Regions from separate parts of the Arthrobacter sp. S2(2024) genome, predicted to be linked through region 2. Evidence: predicted binding sites of a transcription regulator. Region 2 holds the regulator's gene; each other region holds the start of a gene.
What was found. The regulator HrcA, encoded in region 2, represses chaperone genes, less so after heat shock. The targets are predictions, from matches to a motif close to TTNGCACTCGNNNNNNNCGAGTGCNAA.
Positions count from the first base shown of each region.

Region 1: a site for HrcA is predicted at 1,666-1,692, ahead of groES (co-chaperone GroES). Genes of this name have one in related genera too.
Region 3: a site for HrcA is predicted at 2,107-2,133, ahead of groL (chaperonin GroEL). Genes of this name have one in related genera too.

Region 1 is NZ_JAYKZI010000002.1:493,770-497,235, reverse strand. It holds gene VLA65_RS05945 (class I SAM-dependent methyltransferase) at 1-1,128, opposite strand, end outside; gene VLA65_RS05940 (hypothetical protein) at 1,206-1,616, shown strand; gene groES (co-chaperone GroES) at 1,841-2,137, shown strand; gene groL (chaperonin GroEL) at 2,224-3,466, shown strand, end outside.
Region 2 is NZ_JAYKZI010000003.1:335,616-339,081, reverse strand. It holds gene VLA65_RS08085 (16S rRNA (uracil(1498)-N(3))-methyltransferase) at 1-411, opposite strand, end outside; gene dnaJ (molecular chaperone DnaJ) at 414-1,544, opposite strand; gene hrcA (heat-inducible transcriptional repressor HrcA) at 1,612-2,625, opposite strand; gene VLA65_RS08070 (DUF3097 domain-containing protein) at 2,806-3,466, shown strand, end outside.
Region 3 is NZ_JAYKZI010000001.1:601,305-604,770, reverse strand. It holds gene VLA65_RS02720 (LytR C-terminal domain-containing protein) at 1-354, shown strand, start outside; gene VLA65_RS02715 (cold-shock protein) at 494-697, shown strand; gene VLA65_RS02710 (ABC transporter substrate-binding protein) at 793-2,049, shown strand; gene groL (chaperonin GroEL) at 2,346-3,466, shown strand, end outside.

The DNA of each region.
Region 1 (3,466 bases), on a different contig from region 2:
CGGGAGCAGCTGCTTCCGCAGCTCCTCCGGGGTGACGGAGGTGCCGCGTTTCTTGATGTCGAGGACGCCGACGCCGTTCGCCTTCACCCAGGCTTTGAGGGCCTTGACGTTCAACGGCATGACTTCCAGGACTTTGTAGGCGCGGGCGAACGGGGTCTCCACAAGTTCCGGAGCGCAAATATAGGCGATGTGCTGGTCCACCAGGTGGCCGCCCAGCCGGAGTGCGACGTCGGCCACCAGGCCCGCACGGATCACCGCCCCGTCCGGTTCGTACAGGTATCCCTCCACGGGCCCGACGTCGGGCACCGGACCGCCGTCGAAATCTTCGGCGCTGGTGATCTCGGCTGCGCCTTGCGGCCCGAGTACCAGGGCAGCGCGGCGGATGCCGGGACGGGCGACGTCGTTGAACCACAGCGTCACTTCCGTGACGTCCCCGCCCACCGAAACCCACTGTGCCTCGCAGCCGGCCGGTACCGATTCGTGCGGCATGCCCGGGCCCATTTTGACCCCGACGGACTTGCCGGTCGCCGCCAATGATTCAACGAAAGACAACGGCGGCGAGAACGCCTCCGGATCCCAGATCCGTTTGGTTCCCGACGACGACGTCGTGCGTCGCGCCGGATCGAGCCACACGCCGTCGACCCCGTCGAGGGGCACCGAGGTTGCGTCGGAGTGCACTACCGTCGCGTGCGGGAACGGAATGAGGTTGATGGTGGCGCAGGCTGCGGTGGTCTCGTCGAGCTCCACGGCGGTGACCTCGATGTCCATGGAGGCCATGGCCATGGAGTCCGCTCCGAGCCCGCAGCCCAGGTCCGCCACGTGCCGCGTGCCTGCCTTGGCGAATCGCTCGGCGTGCCTGGCTGCAACATTGAGGCGGGTGGCCTGTTCCAGGCCGGCCTGGGTGAAGAGCATCTGCCGGGCGAATTCTCCGAACTTGGCCTCGGCCCGGGTGCGGAGCCTGGATTGGGTGAGGACGGCGGCCACGAGCGCGGGGGAGTGGCCGTCTTTGCGCAGGCGCGCGTTGAGGGCGAAGGCTTCGCCGTCGCGGTATGGTCCCAAGGATGCCAGGAGTTCCCAACCTTCCGTTGTCAGCAAAGGGGCAATCTGGTCCTGGGGTGTGTCAGCCATGGGAACCAGCCTAATGCTCGCCCGTCATAGAGTGCGGAGGGGGAACCGCGACCACCCGGGCGGATAGGGTTGATGCCATGGAAGACAACCCAGTACGCCAGCCTGACGACGCCAATGGTTCTCCCTTTGCCCCCGATAAACGTCCCTTCGCCGGAAATCTCTCCAAGTATGCCCGCCCCGCACTCATCGTCGGTGTTTTGATTGCCGTTGTCTGCATTGCGCTCTTGATCATTATTTTCTTCCTCGACTCCTTCAACGCGGCCACCTACTCCATGACCGGAAAGAGCGTCCAGGACGCCACCGACGAGGCCCGGGACATCCGTGACACCTACACCGGTGCCCGCATCGCAGCGATCGTCGGGCTGGTGGTGTTCGGCGTCGTCGCGCTCGCCAGCGGCGTAGTGCTCTACCTGAACCGCGGAAACGCGCCGAAGGAAGACTATGACGACGGCGAGGACGTCGACTTCGACGACCTCGCCGGTCAATGAGCTACTCGAGCCGCAAGTGGCGCTTCGGGCGTTCACCCATGACGGAATTCTGGCACTCGCCTTGACCGAGTGCTAATGCTTACATAGAGTCTTGATTAGCACTCTCCCTAGGCGGGTGCTAATCATGCCGCCAGGCACTTACCGGCACCGCGACGACGGTAAGCCCGCCACGGCATCCCTGGTTTGATAGTCCATGTACTACCTCACGTAAAGGAGAGATCCGAGTGTCGGTCTCCATTAAGCCTCTCGAGGATCGCATTGTTGTCCGCCCGCTCGAAGCAGAGCAGACCACGGCTTCCGGCCTGGTCATCCCGGACACTGCACAGGAAAAGCCGCAGGAAGGCGAAGTTGTCGCAGTTGGCCCCGGCCGCTTCGACGACAACGGCAACCGCGTCCCCGTCGACGTAACCGTCGGCGACGTCGTCATCTACTCCAAGTACGGCGGAACTGAAGTCAAGACCGGCGGCAACGAATACCTCGTTCTGTCCGCCCGCGACGTTCTGGCGATCGTCGTTAAGTAATTCCCTGGATCCCGCATCGCAGATCGAGTCGGACTTCTTCCGGTCGAATCAGCGGTGCGGGTTTTCCGTCTTGAAAGGACACAACCATGGCAAAGCAGCTTGCGTTTAACGACGCTGCCCGTCGCTCGCTCGAAGCAGGCATTGACAAGCTCGCCAATACCGTCAAGGTCACCCTTGGCCCGCGTGGCCGCAACGTCGTTCTGGACAAGAAGTGGGGAGCTCCCACCATCACCAACGACGGCGTGACGATCGCCCGCGAAGTCGAACTCGACGACCCGTATGAGAACCTTGGTGCGCAACTGGCCAAGGAAGTCGCCACCAAGACCAACGACGTCGCAGGTGACGGCACCACCACCGCCACCGTGCTGGCACAGGCACTCGTCAAGGAAGGCCTGCGCAACGTTGCCGCCGGAGCCGCACCTGGCGAAATCAAGCGCGGCATCGAGGTTTCCGTCCAGGCCGTGGCTGCCCGCCTCCTGGAGAACGCCCGCGAAGTTGAAGGCACCCAGGTTGCCAGCGTTGCCGCGATCTCTGCCCAGAGCGATGAGGTCGGCGAGCTCCTCGCCGAGGCTTTCGGCAAGGTCGGCAAGGATGGCGTCATCACCATCGAAGAGTCCTCCACCACGCAGACCGAACTGGTCCTCACCGAGGGCATGCAGTTCGACAAGGGCTACCTGTCCCCGTACTTCGTCACTGACGCGGAACGCCAGGAAGCTGTTCTGGAAGACGCCCTCATCCTGATCAACCAGGGCAAGATCTCCTCGCTGCAGGAATTCCTGCCGCTCCTCGAGAAGGCCCTGCAGGCTGCCAAGCCCCTCTTTATCATTGCTGAGGACATCGACGGCGAGGCACTGTCCACGCTGATCGTGAACCGTATCCGTGGCACCCTGAACGTCGTTGCCGTCAAGGCTCCGGGCTTCGGCGACCGCCGCAAGGCCATGCTGCAGGACATTGCCACCCTGACCGGCGCCCAGGTTGTTTCCCCGGAGCTCGGCCTGTCCCTGGACCAGGTTGGCCTCGAGGTCCTCGGCAGCGCCCGCCGGATCACCGTCACCAAGGACAACACCACCATTGTTGACGGCGCCGGTACGCCTGAGGACGTCGCAGCGCGCGTCGCCCAGATCCGTGCAGAGCTGACCCGCACCGACTCCGATTGGGACCGCGAAAAGCTGCAGGAAAGGCTTGCGAAGCTGGCAGGAGGCATCGGCGTCATCAAGGTCGGCGCAGCCACCGAGGTCGAGCTCAAGGAAAAGAAGCACCGCATCGAGGACGCAGTGTCCTCCACGCGTGCTGCCCTTGAAGAAGGCATCGTCTCCGGCGGTGGATCCG
Region 2 (3,466 bases):
GACAGATTGCCATTTCGCGTGGGCTTTGGCCGCCCGGTCACCCTTCCAGCGCACGATGGAACGTTCCGCCTGCCAGGGCACGACGGCGTCGATCCCGAGTTCCGTTGCCGTTTCGACGGCGAGCTCGTCCCGGTCGCCCTTCGCGAGGGCCTGGACCAACACGAGCCGTACGGCTGGCTGGTGTTCCTCCTGGACGGCGGAGGCAAGGACCGTCAGGGTTCCCTGCCCGGATTCGGCCACGGTGCCCGTGAGCCGTTTGCCGGCGCCGTCGGCGATATCGACGGCTTCGCCGATTTCCAGGCGCTTGACGGTGACTGCATGCCTGGCTTCGGCGCCGTCAAGCATGAAAGAGTCGCCAGGGCCTAGCCCATCAAGCGATCCGGCAGCTGTGAAGAATACGGGGTTGCTCACCGCTACAGGTTACCGAGCTTGTCCCGCAGCTTCGCGAACATACCTCCACTGGCCACAAGCTTGCCTTCGGTGAACTGCTCCCCGCGCAACTTGGCCAGTTGGCGAAGCAGGTCTTCCTGTGCGGCGTCGAGCTTGCCGGGCGTCTCAACGTGAAGGTGCACCTTGAGGTCTCCCCTGCCGTAGCCGCGGAGATGGGTGACGCCCAGCCCGCGCAGGGTGATGACTTCGCCGGACTGCGTGCCGGACTTGACGTCGATTTCCTGGGGACCGTCGAAAGTCTCAAGCTGGAGCTCGGTACCCAGCGCCGCGGCGGTCATGGGGACGCTCAGCGTGGCGTGGAGGTCGTCGCCTTCGCGGATGTAGGTGGAATCGCTGTTGACCCGGATCTCCACGTAGAGGTCGCCTGGAGGCCCGCCTGCGGGGCCTGCTTCGCCTTGCGACGACAGCTGGATGCGGGTCCCGGTAGCGACGCCGCCAGGCACCTTGACGGTCAGTGAACGGCGGCTGCGGATGCGGCCCTGGCCGTTGCACTCATTGCAGGGATCCTTGATGATCGAGCCGAAACCTTCGCACGATCCACACGGCGCGGCGGTCATGACCTGGCCGAGGATCGAGCGCACGGCCCGCTGGACCTGGCCCGAGCCGCCACAGATGTCGCAGCGTTCCGGGTGGGTGCCCGGTCGGCAGCATGAGCCTTCGCACGTGGGACAGATGACTGCAGTGTCCACTTCGAGCTTTTTGTTGACACCGAAGACGGCTTCGCGCAGGTCGATGCGGACACTGATCAAGGCGTCCTGCCCGCGGCGCATGCGTGATGCGGGGCCTTGCATGCCGCCACCTCCTCCGCCGAAGAAGGTGTCGAAGATGTCCTGGAAGGCGAATCCCTGGCCCGCGTAGCCGCCGCCGAAACCGTTGTCGGTCCCGTTCTCGTTGCCGGTGGCGTCGTAGACGCGGCGCTTCTGTGGGTCGGAGAGGACCTCGTAAGCGTGAGTCACCGCCTTGAATTCCTCTGCAGCGCCGGCCCCGGGGTTCACATCGGGGTGCAGCTTACGTGCGAGTTTGCGGTAGGCCTTCTTGATCTCCTCGCCGGTTGCTTCCGGCGAGACGCCCAGAACGTCATAGTGACTGCTCAAAGTCGGTATCTCTTCCTTGTTTACGGTTCCACTGCGTTTCTTGCGGGGCGGTTTCCAGCCGAGGCCGTCAGCCGCCCAGAATGCGGGAAAGGTAGCGAGCGACGGCACGGACGGCCGCCATGGTGTTGGGATAGTCCATGCGGGTGGGTCCAAGAATGCCGATCTTGGCACTGCTGCCCGGACCGTAGCCCGTGGCAACCACCGAAGCCTCGGAGAGGCCGTCGTAGGGGTTTTCGCGGCCGATACTCACCGTGACGCCCCGGGGGTCTTCCGCCATGTCGGACAAAAGCCGCAACATGACAACCTGTTCCTCAAGCGCTTCGAGGACCGGACCGATGCTCAGCGGGAAGTCCACGTTGGAGCGGGCCAGGTTTGCCGTGCCTGCCATGACCATGCGTTCGTCGCGGCTCCGCTCGGCAAGCCTTTCCAGGCCGTGGGCAAGGGCGCCGGCAAGGTTCCGAAGCCCCGGCGGGCACAGGGCAACCACCGATGGCAGCACTTGCGGCATGAGGTCGAGCTGGGAGCCGGCGATGCTTCCAAGGAATCGCGCCCGCAAGGCCATGAGTTCGTCGTCGGTGGTGTCCGTCGCTGCGTGCACAACGCCCTGTTCCACCTTGCCCGAATCGGCGATCAACACCGCCAGGACCTGGCGCGGTGCCAAAAGGACAAACTCAATGTGCCGGACGCGCGCGCGGCTCAGGTGCGGATACTGCACGACGGCGACCTGGTTGGTCAGTTGGGAGAGGAGCCGGACGGTGCGCTCAAGGATGTCCTCGACGTCGTCAGGTCCCTCAAGCAAGGAGTGGATGGCCCGGCGCTCGGCGGCCGAAAGTGGTTTGACCTCGGAAATACGGTCGACGAACAGGCGATAACCCTTGTCCGTGGGAATGCGGCCGGCGCTCGTGTGCGGTGCGGCAATGAGGCCTTCTTCTTCCAAGAGGGCCATGTCATTGCGGATGGTTGCGCTCGACACTCCCAGATGGTGCCGTTCAACCAAGGCTTTGGAACCGACCGGCTCGCGGGAGTGAACGTAGTCCTCCACGATGGCGCGTAACACTTCAAGCTTGCGTGGTTCGCTCACTGCCCACCTCCAATCAACATTTCAACAGTTAGCACTCAACATGCCCAAGTGCTAACAAGTCTAGTATGAGCCACCTCGTTGTTAGCATTGGTACCGCTCGCGGCGAACATGATTCCCGCGCGGTCCCACGCAATGCCACGGACCGTGACCGATCCCCTAGCGCAAAGTGGTGTGAAGACCGTGTCTTACGACAATTGGGGCCCACAAGACCTCTCCTCGCCTGCCAAACGGCAACTGCCTGAGGTTCCTGTTGAACGCGGAATGGTTCTCGAAGACGTCCAGTCCGGCTGGGTCGGGGCCGTGACCAGGGTGGAGAAGTCCGGAGGCATGCACATTGTGGTGCTGGAGGATCGACGGGGAAAGGCCAAGTCGTTCCGGCTTGGCTTCGGATTCCTGCTGGAGGGACAAGCCGTGAAGCTCCTGCCGCCTGCCCCACGCCCGGCCGCCGCCAAGAGGGCGGCGCCAGCAGGCAGGACAGCATCAGGATCCGTCCGAGTCGCCGGCCAGCGGGCCCAAGTCGCCAAGGCGAGCCGGATATGGGTGGAAGGTAAGCACGACGCCGAACTTGTGGAAAAGGTGTGGGGAGATGATCTCCGGGTGGAGGGTATCGTCGTCGAGCCGTTGCACGGCGTGGACGATCTCAAGGCGGCAATAGCCGCATTCTCCCCTGGCCCGGGCCGCCGTCTCGGGATCCTTGTGGACCACTTGGTCCCGGATTCGAAGGAGTCGCGGATTGCTGCCGACGCCATGACCCTGCCGGGCGCCGCGGGAAACGTCTTGATCGTGGGACACCCCTACGTGGACGTCTGGCAGGCAATCCGGCCCAAGGTGTTGGGGATCG
Region 3 (3,466 bases), on a different contig from region 2:
TCCAGCCAGCCGTCCACCCAGCCGAGCCCGGGCGACACTCCGTCCAGCACGCCGACGCCGACGCCGACCACGGCGCCATTGGACAAGACGGCGGCAGTAGCGGTCTACAACGGCACCACCACCGGTGGCCTGGCTGCGCGTGTGGCCGGCATGGTGCAAGGCGGAGGATGGCCGTTGTCCACTGTCGCAAATTGGGGCGGCATGCCCCAGCAGACGTCGTCGGTCTTCTACAAAGGCGCGGCGCAGAAGGGCAATGCCGAAGCCCTCGGCAAATTGCTGGGCATTTCCAACCTCGTGGACAGCGCGGAGTTCCAGCAGCCCGTGGTTGTGGTTCTGGGCCCCGGTTACAAATAGCAACTCGGTTACGCCTCAATAACATTGCGGCCACCCGCACCCAAGGTTGCGCTATGGCAACGTGACTGTGGTTACAGTAGTTGTGAGCTGGCCCGGAGATCCCGGAAGCCGGCCACTGCTAGTTGAAAGTGTGGGGATCATGGCTTTGGGAACCGTCAAATGGTTCAATGCCGAAAAGGGCTACGGATTCATCACCGTGGATGAGTCCGGTGACGACATCTTTGTGCATTGGTCCGCCATCCAGATGGATGGCTTCCGTGCGCTCGAAGAAGGACAACGCGTCGACTTCGAACTGGGCGAGGGCCAGAAGGGCCCGCAGGCAGAAAGCGTGCGGCTTATCTAGTGGGTGTTGCGGCAACAGAGCTGTCCTGGCCCCTCGGAGCGCGCCGGTCCCGGGTAGTTTCTCTTCTTGCAGCTTCGGCAGCCTTGGCCCTTGGAGTGGCCGGATGTTCCGCCCCCGTCGGCAACGCCAGGCTTGCCTCGGTTACGCCGAGCGGTGACGGCGTCCTGCGCATCGGCGTGATCCTGGACAATACCGGTGGTTCCGCATTCCTCAACGAGTCCGAGCTGGCTGCCGCCAAGTTGGCTGTCAAACAAATCAACGACGCCGGCGGATACAAGGGCCGTCCCGTCGAGTTGCTTCCGGCGACGGCGGCCGGTGAAGGCAGTGGCGCGAGCCAAGGGGCCGGCGCGGCGGCCTTCACCGCCGACACGGCTGCACAAGCCAAGGCGTTGATGTCCGCCCACGCAGACGTCGTCGTGGGGCCGAGCGATTCGAGCCATGCGCCCGCCGCGATCGATGTGCTCTCTCCCGCCCGGATTCCGCTCATCTCGCCGGCGAACACGGCGTCGGGGCTGAGCAGCTACAAGAATGGCGGCTTCTACTTCCGCACGTCTGCCGCTGATGCCGCACAGGGCAGCGTCCTGGCGAAGCTTGCCCGCGACGCCGGCGCCAAGCGCATTTCGGTCCTCCACGAAGCCGGGGATTACGGTACGCGCGTCTCGGGAGCGGTCCTGGACGCTGCCCGCGGCCTCGGAATGGACGCCGTGTCCAACGAGGAATTCGCGGCAGGCAAAGCAGCTCCCGCCGCGGCGGGCATCAAGTCCGGTACGCCGGACGCCGTCGTCGTGGTTGCCCGTGATGGCGCCCAAGGCGCCCTGGCTGAGCTCCTGAATGCGGGGCTGAGCGGCAAGAGCCTGATCTTGAGCGACGGCGCGATCCGCCAATACGGAACCGCGCTCGGTGCAGGGGGCCTCGACGGCGCGCGGGGAATTCTTCCGGGCGTCTTCCCGAGTGCGGAGTTCCAAGCCGAGCTGACGGGCATCGACCCCAAGCTCAAGGACACGACCTACGCTGCCGAGACGTACGACGCCGTCACCCTCGCGGCGCTTGCCGCCTCAACGGCGGGCGACGATGCGGGAGGCTCGATCGCGGCCTGGCTCACCACTGTGTCCGGCGGAGTGCGTCCGGCGTCGGGCGATGCGGCAACGAAAGAACGTACGTCTTGTGCCTCATACAAGGACTGCGTCGAGGTGCTGAAGGGGGCCAAGCTCCCGGATTACGACGGCGAGTCCGGCACCATCGGGTTCGACGCCAACGGGGACGTTACCTCGTCCAATTACATGGTCTTCACCTACGGGGCTGACAACACTGCGCGGGTCAGTGGCAAAGAGACGGCCTCCCGGACTCCGTGACGGCTTGTGCCCGTAGCGAATTCCCTGGGCGTGGCGAGTAGTTTCCGGCTCTTCCTGCTTGCACTCTCCTCGGGTGAGTGCTAATTATTGATTAGCACTCTCAGGCATTGACTGCTAATCCTTCACGGCTCCGGCCGTATGGAAATGGTGGCGGTGCCTGGGGGAACAAAGAAAACCTTGCTGGGGTGAGATCCGGAGCACGCGGCGTACAGAGGCCGAATGTGAAGGATCGTCCGTCGCGGGCACCGCAGTGAAGGCACCTTCTTAACGACTGTCCCGAAAGGACTACCGCCGTTATGGCCAAGATCATTGCATTTGATGAAGAGGCACGCCGCGGTCTCGAGCGGGGTCTGAACATCCTCGCCGACGCCGTCAAGGTCACCCTCGGCCCGCGTGGACGCAACGTCGTCCTCGAAAAGAAGTGGGGCGCCCCCACGATCACCAACGATGGTGTTTCCATCGCCAAGGAGATCGAGCTGGACGATCCTTACGAGAAGATCGGCGCCGAGCTGGTCAAGGAAGTTGCCAAGAAGACGGACGACGTCGCTGGCGACGGCACCACCACCGCCACCGTCCTGGCCCAGGCTCTCGTCAAGGAAGGCCTGCGCAACGTAGCTGCCGGCGCCGACCCGCTGTCCCTCAAGCGCGGCATCGAGAAGGCTGTTGACGCCGTCATCCGTGAGCTGCTCGCCTCCGCCAAGGAGATCGAGACCAAGGAAGAGATCGCAGCCACGGCTTCCATCTCTGCCGGCGACACCGAAATCGGTAACCTCATTGCTGAAGCCCTGGACAAGGTCGGCAAGGAAGGCGTCATCACGGTCGAGGAATCCAACACCTTCGGCCTGGAGCTTGAGCTCACCGAAGGCATGCGCTTCGACAAGGGTTACATCTCCGCTTACTTCGTCACCGACGCAGAGCGCCAGGAAACGGTCCTCGAAGACCCGTACATCCTGATCGTCAACTCCAAGATCTCCAACGTGAAGGAACTCGTTGCGGTCCTGGAGAAGGTCATGCAGTCCAACAAGCCGCTGCTGATCATCGCCGAAGACATCGAGGGCGAGGCCCTGGCCACCCTGATCGTCAACAAGATCCGTGGCACCTTCAAGTCCGTTGCCGTCAAGGCTCCGGGCTTCGGTGACCGCCGCAAGGCACAGCTCGCCGACATCGCCATCCTCACCGGTGGCCAGGTCATCTCCTCGGAGGTCGGCCTCAGCCTCGAGAACGCAACCCTCGAACTGCTCGGCAACGCCCGCAAGGTTGTTGTCACCAAGGACGAGACCACCATCGTCGAAGGTGCCGGCGACGCCGACGCCATCGCCGGCCGCGTGGCGCAGATCCGTGCCGAGATCGAGAACTCCGATTCCGACTACGACCGCGAGAAGCTGCAGGAGCGCCTGGCCAAGCTGGCCGGTGGCGT